3 regions of the Desulfonatronospira thiodismutans ASO3-1 genome follow, and region 3 is predicted to be linked to each of the others. Evidence: riboswitches for the same ligand, from Rfam matches in the RefSeq annotation. Region 3 holds a riboswitch; each other region holds the start of a gene.
What was found. Region 3 has a riboswitch for cobalamin ahead of DTHIO_RS15200 (FecCD family ABC transporter permease). Riboswitches for the same ligand answer to the same signal wherever they lie in the genome.
Positions count from the first base shown of each region.

Region 1: it holds a riboswitch for cobalamin, as region 3 does, so the genes downstream of both, DTHIO_RS01345 (TonB-dependent receptor) here and DTHIO_RS15200 (FecCD family ABC transporter permease) in region 3, are expected to answer to the same signal.
Region 2: it holds a riboswitch for cobalamin, as region 3 does, so the genes downstream of both, DTHIO_RS01430 (hypothetical protein) here and DTHIO_RS15200 (FecCD family ABC transporter permease) in region 3, are expected to answer to the same signal.

Region 1 covers NZ_ACJN02000001.1:283,439-288,351, reverse strand. Annotated here, with positions in the region: gene DTHIO_RS01350 (MotA/TolQ/ExbB proton channel family protein) at 1-559, opposite strand, end outside; gene DTHIO_RS01345 (TonB-dependent receptor) at 601-2,586, opposite strand; cobalamin riboswitch at 2,719-2,951, opposite strand; gene DTHIO_RS01340 (DUF1007 family protein) at 3,240-3,869, shown strand; gene DTHIO_RS01335 (nickel/cobalt transporter) at 3,866-4,804, shown strand; gene DTHIO_RS01330 (ArsR/SmtB family transcription factor) at 4,879-4,913, shown strand, end outside.
Region 2 covers NZ_ACJN02000001.1:298,374-301,886, reverse strand. Annotated here, with positions in the region: gene DTHIO_RS19375 (sirohydrochlorin cobaltochelatase) at 1-991, shown strand, start outside; cobalamin riboswitch at 1,080-1,377, shown strand; gene DTHIO_RS01430 (hypothetical protein) at 1,526-2,173, shown strand; gene DTHIO_RS01425 (glycine/sarcosine N-methyltransferase) at 2,184-2,990, shown strand.
Region 3 covers NZ_ACJN02000003.1:722,125-727,037, forward strand. Annotated here, with positions in the region: gene DTHIO_RS15190 (hybrid sensor histidine kinase/response regulator) at 1-633, opposite strand, end outside; gene DTHIO_RS15195 (cobalamin B12-binding domain-containing protein) at 677-1,354, opposite strand; cobalamin riboswitch at 1,884-2,112, shown strand; gene DTHIO_RS15200 (FecCD family ABC transporter permease) at 2,557-3,582, shown strand; gene DTHIO_RS15205 (ABC transporter ATP-binding protein) at 3,598-4,359, shown strand.

The sequences.
Region 1 (4,913 bases), on a different contig from region 3:
TTTCCATGATGGCGGCTGCATCCTCAACCCGGCTGCTGAAAAACTTGAACGGGAAAAGGGCCAGGATGGCAATGACCAGCCCCGTGGCTGTGGTGATAAGCGCCTGGGCGATGCCTGCGGTCACTTCCCTTGGCTCTTCTATGCCACCGGTCTGCCCCAGAATATCAAAGGAATGAATAATGCCTATCACTGTACCCAGGATACCCAGAAGGGGAGCCACGGTGATCATGGTATCCAGGACACCGTTGAAACGCTGCATGCGCTTGATCTCCTCCCCGGCGGCCGACTCCATGGCCTTGCCCATGGAAAAGTCCCGGTGCAGGATGCCGCTTACCAGTACCCGGATTACAAAATCTCTGGAACCGGACACCTTCTGTTTGATGGACTCCCAGTCCTCCAGGCGGTAGAGATCCAGGACCTCGTCCACCAGGGCCGGATCACGGCGCACGTGCACCAGGGTCCAGAAAATGACCCTTTCTATGGTCACTGTGAGAGCTATGATGGAGCAGGCCAGCAATGGATACATTACCGGCCCGCCGCTTACAAAGTAATCATACATGGCTGTCAGGCTTTACCCTTCAAGAGTTTGAAATTATTGATCTAAAATTTATACCGTACTCCAACCATGTATTCCTCTTCCGGCTGAGGATAGTAGCTGTACCGATCATCCCACTCATTATAGAAGGCTTCATCTGAGTACGTTTCGCCAAAAAGGTTCTTGGCATGTCCGAAAAACTCCCATTGATTGCGCTTATAAGACAGATATGCATCCCAGGTGTTGTAAGATGACATTTTATCTAACACGTTGTCATAGTCATTTCCATAATATCTTTCGCCTACATAATTGCTCTGAAGCCCGAACAGTATTCCGTTAAACCTTCCAAGTTCAACACCTGCATGTCCTTTCCATTCAGGAACTAAAGGAATGGTATTGCCATCATGATCGCCTGAGGTGATTTTTGCATCAATATATCCCACAGAGGCAAAAAGTCTCACTTTGTCCATGACTTTGTAGGTTATATCCAGATCGCCCCCCTTATGCTCAGTTTCGTTAAGATTAATATTCATTTCTTTTATATTGTCGTAAACTATCTCATCATCAACAGTGAAATAAAATCCTCGCAGATCTAATTGAAGCACATTCCGAAAATCCCAGCCTACTCCTGCTTCATAGCCCTGCTGTGTTTCGTGCTCCAGATCCATATTAACATCCCCGGTGGATAGAATCATGTATTCATCAACCAGGGGATAGCGGAAGGCCTGGTATGCCCGGGCATAGATCTTGGAGTGCTCCCAGAAGGAATAGGCCAGGCCGGCATTCCAGGCCCATTCTGGATCGCCTGTTGTTTCCCTGCTGAGTCCTTTCTTCTTGAGCCTGTAGTCAGTATCCTGATACCTGGCTCCAAGGTTCAGCACCAGATTATCAAGCAGCTCCAGTTCATTTTGCAGATAACCGCTCCAGCTTCTCTGAACATGATCGAACTCATTACCCATATCGACAAAGTCTGCGTCATATTCTGTGCGATAAAAATCAAGCCCCAGTGTAAGCCTGTTGTCCATTTTTCCCAACGGTCTGTCCAGAATATACTTGGGAGTAAAACCCCAGGTATTGATATCGAATTCAGAATACAGCCCATCCATAGTTCTTTCTCGATCCTGCTGGTGATAGGTGAACTGCATATCCAGAATTCCGTATTCAGATACATCCGATTCCAGGCCGAAAGACAGGGCAAGATCCTGGTCGTTTGTTTTGTCGTCTTCTCTAAAAATCCCCCAAGCCGGATCATCAGGCTGTGCCTGTTTTCGGTCATCACGTTTTTGTTGCCTGGTCAGGGCTCCAGGAATCTCATACTCTGCTTTGTTGGCATCTACTTCGCCGTAAATTCTTAAAGCATCTGTCGGATCAGCCTCCAGCCTTGTGAACAGGCCATAATTCTCCACCTCGGAGCGGTCCCGGTAGCCGTCGCTCTGATAGTGATTCACCCCAACCACCATGCCGAATCTGTCTCGACCCATGTTCACTGCAGCCCGGGTCCCGAAGGTGTCAAAGCTGCCCACGCTTGCTTCCACATCCCCTTGGACTCCCTCTTCCGGCCTTCTGGTAATAATATTGATCACACCACCCATGGCGTTGTCCCCGTAAAGCACTGCGTTGCCCCCGTGCATGACCTCGATACGCTCCACCATGTCCAGGGAAATGGTGCTCCAGCGAACATTGCTCAGGTCAACGGGATTGAGCCTGCGGCCGTTGATGAGTACTGCTGTGCGGTGTTGCGACCCTTCGCCGAATCCGCCCATGTCCAGGGTCTGATTCATACGGTTGCCATCCATGTCCCGGACATGGACTCCTCCCAGATTACGCAAAACTTCCGGCACGTTATGCGCCCCGCTTTTTTCAATATCCTCCCGGTCAATGATGGTCACCTTGGCCGGCACCTTTTCCGTTTCCCGCTCGAACCTGGTAGCGGTAACCACCACTTCATCCATCATGACCTCTTCTGCCTGGGCCGGTTCCTCCTGGGCCCAGGCTGCAGTGGTCCCGGCCAGAAACACGCCCATCATCAGGAAAACAAGAGCCTTTTTCATACCTTTCCTCCTTTTGCGGTTTTTGGACCGGGCACCACATCAAAAAAAGACCCCCGGATCGATACTGATACCGATCCGGGGGTCCCTGATTTTCCCCACAGAATCTTATTTGCATTACCCCGGTCCTCGAGGGTTGCACAACTCACCCAGGCAGGTCTTCTGACTCTCGGATCATTCTAATAGGCGCGCCTTCCCAACCCCCGCACTTACTTTTCTATCATGCAGATTTAGCTTAAGAAAAAGTAAGTGCGGGAAGAAAGTGGCATAATGCGCTGTTCGTCCCCGATTACAGCGGCGGGTCCGTTCCCGACTTGCACGGGATTCCCTTTCAAGCCCTTGCGGGCACCTGAGTAATTTTAAAAAGCCAAAAAGAACACAGATTCAGCAACCAGTCTGAATCAATTGAAAAAATCTTTATACAAAAGAAAATGCAAAGTCAAGCTGACAGCTTGTCCCTTTGTTTATCAGATTGAGTGGGCAAAAATCAAAAGTTCTCATGTTCAAACAATCAATCTGGATCTTTCAGTGAGTCCAGGGGAATCAGGAGTCTCAACAGGTTGAAGGAAGCTGCGAATGCTCGAACAATTTGACTGTGTTGAAGGAATAGTATCAGCTTGACTTTTATCAAAAGCATCGTTTAATTTATTGAAATTATGTTATCAATCATAAACTGTTACATTAGATGTTGCCTGATTGTTTCAGGGCTGCTGTTCCTGGGCCTGCAGGTTTCACCCGCCAGCCAGGCTCTTGCCCATCCGCATGTCTTCCTGGAAACGGAAATAGAAATCGAGTTCAATGAGCAGGGACTAAAGGGAGTATGGCAGGAGTGGACATTCGACGAGTACCAGAGTTCCTGGATAATCAATCAGTACAATATTGATCAGGAAGGAGAGATAAGCAGTCAGGAACTGGATCGCCTTTACCGGGAAACCTTTGAAAACCTCAAGCATTACGACTTTTTTACCTTGTTAATGTTGGGGGATGAAAAGATTCCGGCTACGAAAATCGAGGATTTTTCCGTAAAAGTTCAGGACGGGCTTGCAATATACTCTTTTTTTGTACCTTTTGACATCGAAATAAACCAGAAAAAGCAGGAACTTTTTATTCTGGTTTACGATGAAAGCTATTTCTGTCAGGTATTTTTCCCGCCCGATGACATCGGCTTCAAGGGCGATCTGTCCTCCTGGGAAATCGACTACTCCACCCAGAAAAAGTCATCCCTGACATTTTATTTTGGAATGATAACCCCTGAAGCAATCAAGTTGAGTATATCTCCCCTATGACCTCCCGAATATTTACATTACTTCTTTTAAGCCTGATACTTTTTTCGCCCTGGACATCCTTTGCCCAGAGTCCTTTTCAGGCTCCCCCGGAAAAACCCGAAGAAAAAAAGGAACAAGGTTTTCAACCAGGAGACCTTGTTCCGGACTGGGTAAAAGAAAAGGGGCAGGCAAGCATGGCCAGAATAATGGCCTGGCAGCATCAAATACGCCAGAATGCCGGGGGTTATGCCCGGCAGATCCGTGAAGATCCCTGGGGCAGTGCCTTCTGGTCCTACCTGGGACTGGCATTTGCCTATGGAGTGGTCCACGCTCTTGGCCCGGGACACGGCAAGGCCTTTGTGGGTACTTATTTTTTAAGCCGCAAGGCCTCGATAAAACAGGGGCTCATGGTGGGCAGCGTTATGAGTTTTCTGCATGTACTTTCAGCCATTATCCTGGTAATGGGGGTGTATTTCATCTTCAAGACCGGGGGCATGGGACCGCTGGATCAGGCCGAGGCCCGCATGCAAAAGATAAGTGCGGGGCTTATTTTTCTGGTGGGTCTTTTTCTGGCCTGGAAATCCGGCCGGGCCATGCTGCACGGAAATGCCGGTGAATGCGGATGCTGCTCTACCCGGGCGGACAACAAAAGCCTGCTTTCCCTGGCCCTTGCCGTGGGCCTGGTGCCCTGTCCCGGTGCTGCACTGATACTTTTCTTCTCCATCACCCTGGATATTATGTTCGCCGGCCTGGTGGCCATGGTTTTTCTGGCGGCGGGCCTGACCCTGGTCACAGCCTCCTTTGCCCTGGCCGCCCTGTTCGCCCGCAATCTGCTGGCCAAAGCAACTACGGCCGGAAGCATTATCAGCCCCAGGCTCTATCATCTGCCGGCCATGATTGGGGCTGTTCTCATCTCCCTTCTGGGCATTGCCCTTTATTTTAATCCAATACTGTAAAAAGTATTCCTTGACACCAAGATTTTAATTAGGTACATGCGCAGATACTAAATAGATCGGATAAAGGATCAGTTATGGCCAACCCCCAGGAACTTGCAGATATGTTCAA
Region 2 (3,513 bases), on a different contig from region 3:
TGCGCACAGTCACGGACACGATCATGACCATGATCACGATCACGACCATGGGCATGAACACCATCATCATGACGAGGACAAAGATATGAAAAAAGGTATTCTGCTTGCTGCTTTCGGTTCCAGTTATCCCCAGGCTCAGCCTGCTTTGGACAATATTGAGAAAATGACCAAAGAAGCCTTCCCAGAGGTGCCTGTACGCTGGGCTTACACTTCCAGGATGGTCAGGCATTCTCTGGCCAAAAAGGACAAGCATTTTGATTCCCCGGCCATGGCCCTGGCCAGAATGGAGGATGAAGGCTTTACGCACGTAGCGGTTATGTCCCTGCATACAATCGGAGGTGTGGAGTTTCATGAACTCAGGTCGGTTGTGGGTGCCTTTCAGGATATGCAGAGCAACCTGAAGCAGGTGAGCCTCAGTTCGCCTCTTTTGGGTTCACCGGATGTAATGGAAAGGGTCCGGGACAGCATGCTGGACAATCTTCCAGCAGATAGAAAAGCGGACGAGGCGGTCATCTGGGTGGGACACGGGTCTTATCATCCCAGCAATGCCTTTTACCAGGCCCTGGCCTACAAGCTGCAAAGAAAGGATGAAAACGTGTTCATGGCCACTCTCGGCTGTCTTGGCGGGTCACCTTCTTTTGAAGATGTAAAAGAAGAAGTTAAAGCCAAGGGCATTGATAAGGCCTATCTTGTGCCATTCATGTCCGTAGTGGGAGCGCATACCATCAGGGATGTGGCCGGCAAGGACAATTCCGGCCATGACCATTCCCACGATCATGGACACGAACACAATCATGATCACGAACATAACCATTCTCATGACCACGGCCATGACCACGATCATGACCATCACCACGGTGATCCCTGGAAGCAAAGGTTGCAGGATGCCGGCATTGAGACAGAAGTAGTTTTAAAAGGCACTGGAGAGTACGATGATTTTGTCAACATCTGGCTGGATCAACTGAAAAAGGCCGTTGAGCAATTGCATTAACAGTACATGAAGCGTCTGCATGATTTTTTTGCAGGGGCTAATTTTGCAACTTGACAAGAACGTCTTTTTTTACTTGAGTAAATAATAATTAAGGACAGTCGTCTCAGGTTTTCCCCAGTCAGGGGAAATGAAAAGGGAATCCCGTGTAAATCGGGAACCGGCCCGCGGCTGTGAGCGGGGACGAAAGCCGCATTAAGCCACTCTGGACAGAAACAGGGGAAGGCGCGGCAAGCCCAGCACTCACTTCATTTCTGTTTGTTGCTTATAATCAGGTTGTACTGCAAGGAGCCAACCGGTTTAACTGGCAACAATTAGTACCTGAAGTGAGTGCTGGGCAAGTAGGACGATCCGCAAGTCAGAAGACCTGCCTGAGACCTTATTGGACCGCCCCTTCGGCGCAGGGTGGCGGCCGAGCCTATTCGAGGATGAAAACGGGACATCCCCGGATCGAAGTGTATTTCGATCCGGGGATTTTTTTTGCAAGAAAACGGACAGAAGCGCCGGCTGTCCTCCAAACCGTTCAAGGAGGAAAAAATGGATACTATCCACCTGGAAATGCACGGGGTGTGCATGAAAAGCCGCAGTATGCGTATGACCAGGACGGGTGCGGAAGCTGTGCTGCAGTTCTGCCGGGAGTACAATATCAATGTATACCGGCTTTTTGATTCACCCGGGGATGTCAGAAGTCTTCTGCCCGCGGGAGAGCATGTGGATTGCTTAGAAGAGTGCTATATGTACTGCAATGATAAGCCGGATGTTTATGCTTATATCAATGACAGGCAGGTAAAAACACTGGATTTTGGATTGTTTCAAAATTTTACCCGGCATGCAGTGCTTGACGATGGAGGCGATGAACATGTTGTCATTGAAAAGGCGGCAATCAACGATGGCATCATGGTCTTTGAAGACAGGGGCAGTCACCTGGGACAGCTTAATATTCAGGATATACGCCTGCCCATTAAAAGATCGCTTATTGACAACAGTCTTTTGTTCAATGAAGTATATCATGGTCATAAAATGTTCAATATAAAGCTCATGGAGCTTTCTCCAGGAGCAATGCAGGCCATCAATGTGCGCAGTAACGGCCAGAAGATTTCATTTATTGATCTCTTAAACAGTGTTTCTGTCTCTGGATGGCGGGCACAGAACATGATCTCGGAAATTTCCAGAACCATTCAATAGGAGGTGTATTATGTACGCAGACAAGGAACAAAAAGAAATATTGCAGAGCAAGGGTTGCTTGCTGACTGATCAATACCTTCACGACTACGAAGACTGCTTTGTAAACAAGTGGGATGAGCTCATAGACTGGGAGAAGAGAGCCAAAAGCGAGGGGTCTTTTTTTTATGATATTTTCAGACAGAGGAATGTGCAGAGCATTATGGACGTGGCCGCCGGCACCGGCTTTCATTCGGTGAGGTTTCTTGAACAGGGCTACAGGGTGGTCAGCGTGGACGGAAGCGCCAACATGCTGGTGCAGGCCTTTGAAAACGCCCGGGACAAAGGATATATCCTGAGCACGGTGCATACGGACTGGAGACGACTCAGCTTTGATGTGCAGGGCGAATACGACGCCCTTATCTGCCTGGGCAATTCCTTTACCCACCTTTTTGATGAACACGACCGGCGCAGGGTGCTGTCCGAATTCTACAGCAAACTCAAGCCGGACGGGGTGCTTATAGTGGACCAGAGAAACTATGACCGTATCCTGGATGAAGGTTATTCCTCCAAACACAAATATTATTACTGCGGCGAGAACGTATCTGCAGAACCGGTGCAGGTGAAGGACGATCTGGTCCAGTTTGAGTATACCTTTCCAGACGCTTCTGTGTTTCATCTGAACATGTTTCCCCTGCGCAAGGCTTACATGCAGAAACTTCTCTACGAGACCGGCTTTGGGTCAGTGACCACTTACGGGGATTTTCAGGAAACCTTCAGAGGCGAGGAACCTGATTTTTATATCCATGTAGCGGATAAAGGCATACCTGACCAGAGCTGACAGTCTTGAGCCTGCGTTAGTCTGCTTAAAAAAGTGCCTGCAAATTTTTTTGCAGGCACTGCAAGACTGTCTTGTCCATCAAGGGTAACCATTATGGATGGAAACCGGTTTTCAATGGTTGTGGAGTTGTCTGTCCATGTTTTCCGGCCAGGGCCTGGCCCGATGTCTCAGAAAAATGCCGGCTAATTTTTAACCTGGACCATCATTGTCATTGACCGCCTTTCATATTTCTCTCCGGAGTATTAAATTAGGATAAATGCATTACCTTTTGTACTCCAGCTTTTTGCGTAATATCCAGTACCAGGGGATTGGAAGGTGTTCCTCGTTCTGCGGCATCGCCGCCGTTCTTGGTTCTTGGTTTTAACAAAGAACTAAGAAACTTGAGAGTTAAAAGTTATCGGTTAATTGTTAATAGTTGAAGAAAAAAGGTCATGATTTCAGGTGGTTGTGCTGCATGCATTCTGAATGTGCAAGTTTAAAAAAGTGCTGTAAATTCAAGGTGTTGTGCGAGAACTTCTGACTG
Region 3 (4,913 bases):
ACCGGTCTCGCTCAACTGGTGCTTCATGTCTTCCTGGAGCAGTTCTGCGTAAAGTTTTATGGACCCCAGAGGATTTCGCAGGTCGTGAGCAGCCATGCCCAGGAAAAAATTTTTCTGAGAATTGAGTTTTTCCAGGCGCACGATTTGCCGGGCAAGCTCGCGCTGGGCATTTGTCAGTTCATTGTTCAGGCTGGTCATTTCCTGAAGAACGGTGTTTCCCTCTTCCATGAACTGCTGCTCTCTGGCCTGGGTGGAATACTTCTTGTAAGCCTCCCGGATAAGATTGGTCTGCTCGTTATTGACCTTCAACAGCTCCTGGTAAAGATCGTTTAGAATGTCCCTGCTGTCTCCGGCCGTGATGACCATGTTATCCTGCACCCTGACCCCGGTAAAGTCTAAGGTACAGATCTCACCATTGACCTGCACGTTGAGCTCCCAGTTTAAGGCCAGTCCCTGTTCGTCCAGCTGCTTCCAGAAATTTTCAGCCTTCTGCATGGAATCCTGATGAAGGATATCATGAAAAAACAAGTCACCTGCAGCGTTTTCCATGTCCTTGAGGCCGTTGTACAGGACTTCCCGTATTCTGCCCGAGGCTTCACAGACTATGGCCAGGCAGTTAAGTGAGTTCTGCATAGCTTATCATCCTGATTCAAATCCTGATCTACATCTGGCTGGTTCAGGAGCACAGACTGAAGGCCAGTTCAACAGCCTGCACAGCATCCATTGCGCTTCCGTCTGCTCCGATTTTCTCCCATCCTCCGGGCTCCTGCAGGAATGCATGGCCTCCCACCATAATTTTCACGCCTTCCAGTCCCGGAGTCTGCCTTACTTCCTTTATAATGGCCTCCACCCTCGGCCTGTTGGAAGTCAGTGTGGCTGATACAGCCAGAAGATGGACATTCTGATCCTTAACAGACCTGACCACTTCTTTTTCGGGCATGTTGGCCCCCAGGTAATAAGTATCCCAGCCCTTCATCTCCAGAAGATCCGTGACCATGCGGATGCCCAGTTCGTGCAGCTCCCCGCCCACACAGCAGGCCACCATGGACAGTCCGTTTTTTTCAAAAGTCATGATCCTGGGGTACAAATGAGACATGATGAGCTGGGTTACAGCGGTGCAGTAATGCTCCTGGGCAATGCTTATCTGGTTGGCAAGCCACAACCGGCCCATTTCATACTGAACCGGCTGAAAAACATACATGTATATATCCTGGATATCCACTCCCCGGTTCACTGCGTCCAGGATCAGGCGGACAGCTTCATTGCGACTGGACCCGCGTATGCAGTCCAGATAGGACTGGGCAAGTTCACAGTAAGGATTCTCTTTGCTGATACAGGAGGCTTGCTTGTTCATGGACTCATCCACAGTTTTGATATATTTATCGGTTCTACATCGTCTCCGGCCGGGACCGGCCTGTTTACAAGCAACTACAAAATTCAGTTCAGTTATATTGACACTCGACTCCCCGCCTGCCCCGGACAAGACAGCAGAGATTTTCCCTGCGCCTTTGCTTCATGGCGATTATATAAATAATGTCAAAAAAAGCCAGTAAAAGCAATCCGCTGAACAGACCGGAATACATACGGACTGAAAAAAAACCCGAGATATCAAGTGGAAAGACATAATCCTTTTATCTTACGATACCCTGTCCTCTGTTACCTGTCCTGCAGACCGGCACGGCGTCAGTTTGCTGATTAATTCTGGACAGATAAATCTCCAGTAAATGACTGTGAATATTTTTTAAAATAAAACCAGAGGTTTGAGTGACGTTTTCTCAGCAGATTCCTTTTCTTGACTTCACCTGCAGTTCAAGATATCAGGATAAATCACTTGAAGCAGGTACCGGCAAAGGCAGCTTCCAGCTGCTGATGCACGCTCACCTGACGGAGAAGAAGGTTCGGGTGCGCTTTGCGCCTAACAGGGAACCCTGTGCAAGTCAGGGACGGACCCACCGCTGTAACCGGGGACCAAAGCCGCATTCAGGCCACTGCCCCGCACTTACTTTTCTATGGGTGTTTTTTCCTTGAAGAAAAAAGTAAGTGCGGGGCGGGAAGGCGCGGCAAGTAGAAAGATCCGGAAGTCAGAAGACCTGCCTGAACCTCTTGAAGAATTGCCGGGCCGGACAATCGGCAAAAAAAGATCATGATGCCGCGGATGAAAATGGGACATCCCCGGGTCGACAGCAATCGGCCCGGGGTTTTTTTTGTTTCAGAAGACTGAACAGAGAAAAGAAGGCTGGTTATCTTGTAATTATTCACCACATGTGGGCAAAGAGCAAGGGTCCGGGGGCTTTGCAAGCTGGGCGTAAACTGTCTGAACGACGTAGGAAGAGTTAATCAAAACCGTAACACACCGAACTTGGCTTCAAATATGTTATAGGAAACATCCCGGTTATCAAAGCTGTGTGTAGGTTTTGATTTACGCTTCCTTGGAACTCGCCCTGTTAAACACCGCATAGCGGTCCTGCTTCGCAGGGTTTAACAGGGTGAAGTCTTTACGTCCTGTTTGCAAAGTCTCCGGACCTTGGTGAATAGTTACGTTATCTTTTATATTTTATGCGCATAAGGACATCCATACTCCTCGTTACCCTGGCATTCATGCTTCTGGGCATGATCATCGCCTCGGTAAGCATGGGCTACGTCCAGGTACCTCTGTCCACCACTTTCCAGATGCTCTTTTACAAGATCACCGGGCAGCAGGAGCTTTTGCTCCAGGCAGACCCGCTGGTTTACACCGTGATTTTCGAGGTCAGGCTGCCCAGAGTACTCACCGCAGCCATTGTTGGCGCGGGCCTGGCCCTGGCCGGAGTCATATTCCAGGGTCTTCTGCTGAACCCCCTGGCCGACCCGTATACTTTGGGGGTATCATCCGGAGCGGCTTTCGGGGCCTCCCTGGTGCTGCTTTTCAACCTGCAGTTCCTTGGGCTTTACACCCTGCCCCTGTTCGCCTTTATCGCCGGATGCCTGACCCTTCTCTTTGTGGTCTACCTTTCGGCCACGGCCGGTGGATTGTCTTCCAACAATCTTATTTTGTCCGGAGTGATAGTCAGCGCCATTCTTTCCGCCGGCATAAGCCTGTTCAAGTACCTGGCCCAGGAAAGGGTCTCGGTGATAATATTCTGGCTCATGGGCAGCTTTGCCTCCAGCACCTGGCCGGAGCTTATCCTGACTTCGTCCATGGTGTTTCTGGGATTCATGGTCTTCATGTTTTATTCCAGGGATATAAATCTCATCTGCCTGGGCAGCCGGGCCGCGGCGTCTCTCGGCGTGGACACCACTAAGCTCAGGATTATCCTCCTGATAACCGCTTCCCTGGTGGCTGCGGTCTGCGTATCCATCTCCGGGATAATCGGATTTGTAGGCCTACTGGTACCGCACATGATGCGCTCTCTAACCGGACCTGAGCACAGAAGCCTTTTGCCGGTGAGCCTTTTGTGCGGGGCGGTGCTTCTTCTGGCCGCGGACACTTTGACCAGGACCATGCTTCCGGCGGAAGTGCCCATTGGGGTGCTTACAGCCCTCATTGGCGGGCCTTTTTTCTGCTATATCTTCCGCAAACGCCAGATGCAGTTCAGGGTGTAGAGTATGGCCTTTTCCATGAAAGATGTACATTTCGCCCTGGGAGAAACCAGCATCCTGGAAGATATAAACATTGACCTGCCTCCGGGCAGAATATACGGCATCCTGGGTCCCAACGGCAGTGGCAAGTCCACCTGGCTGGACCTGCTCATCCGGCACAGGGTGCCGCAGCAGGGCATGGTAGAGTATAACGGCCACCCCCTGGGATCATACTCCAGGAAACAGATCTCCAAGGAAATGGCCTTAGTTCCCCAGGACTACCGCCTGAACTTTCCCTTCCAGGTCCTGGAGGTGCTGCTCATGGGCAGATATCCTTTTCTGCCGCGTTTTGCATCTCCTGGCAGCCGGGACCTGGATATCGTCCGGGAGGTTATGCAGAAGACCGGCCTGGAAAAATTTCAGGACAGGATGGTTACTGAGCTGAGCGGTGGTGAGCGCCAGCGGGTGGTTTTCGCCAGGGCCCTGGTTCAGGATACGCCGGTGCTCATTCTGGATGAAGCCACGGCCAGCTTAGATATCAAGCACGGCCTGCACCTTCTGTCCTTAGTGCGGCAAAAAAACCAGCAGGCCCGGACCACGGTCTTTTCCGTATTTCAGGACATCAACCTGGCTGCAGCCTTCTGCAGCCATATTATCTTTTTCAAGCAGGGACGAATCCTGCTGCACGGCCCGACTACAGAAGTGCTCACCCCGCAAAACCTGGAGCGCGTCTTTGACGTCCGGGCCAAGGTCTATTTCGACGATTATGCACAGTCCACCCAGGTGGTGTTCAAGGTTTAACATCTCTGTGCGCGCATCTTAGTTATCTGTTAATTGTTATCTGTTATCTGTTAATTGTTAATTGTTAATTGTTAATTGGGGTAAGGCAACTCCCGGAAAATAGAATTATTAACCTGGGTGGGCGGCGACCTTTTAATTTCCCGCATGTTGCCCAGAACTCCCCACCCTGAAACTGTTACGTTATTTTCAGGTAGTTGCCATAATCAAGCTCCAGTAGGAGTATTTATACAGATGCATGCGACAGAGTGTTGCCACGCCTCGATCTGCTCCCCTCCTTGGCTAAGGAGGGGTTGGGGGTGGTTCGATATTTAGCTCCCTTCCTTAACCGGCTTCTTTTCAGGCTAAGCAGGGGAGCTACACCGTGCCCTGGATTTATTTGTGTGGTGGAAGCTTAGGCAACTCCCGGAAAATAGAATTATAAACCTGGGTGGGCGGCGACCTCTTAATTTTCCGCATGATGCCCAGAACTCCCCACCCTGAAACTATTACGTTATTTTCAGGTAGTTGCCTAAGGTAGTTAATTCAAGCTGTTGTTCTTCAACCATAAACAATAA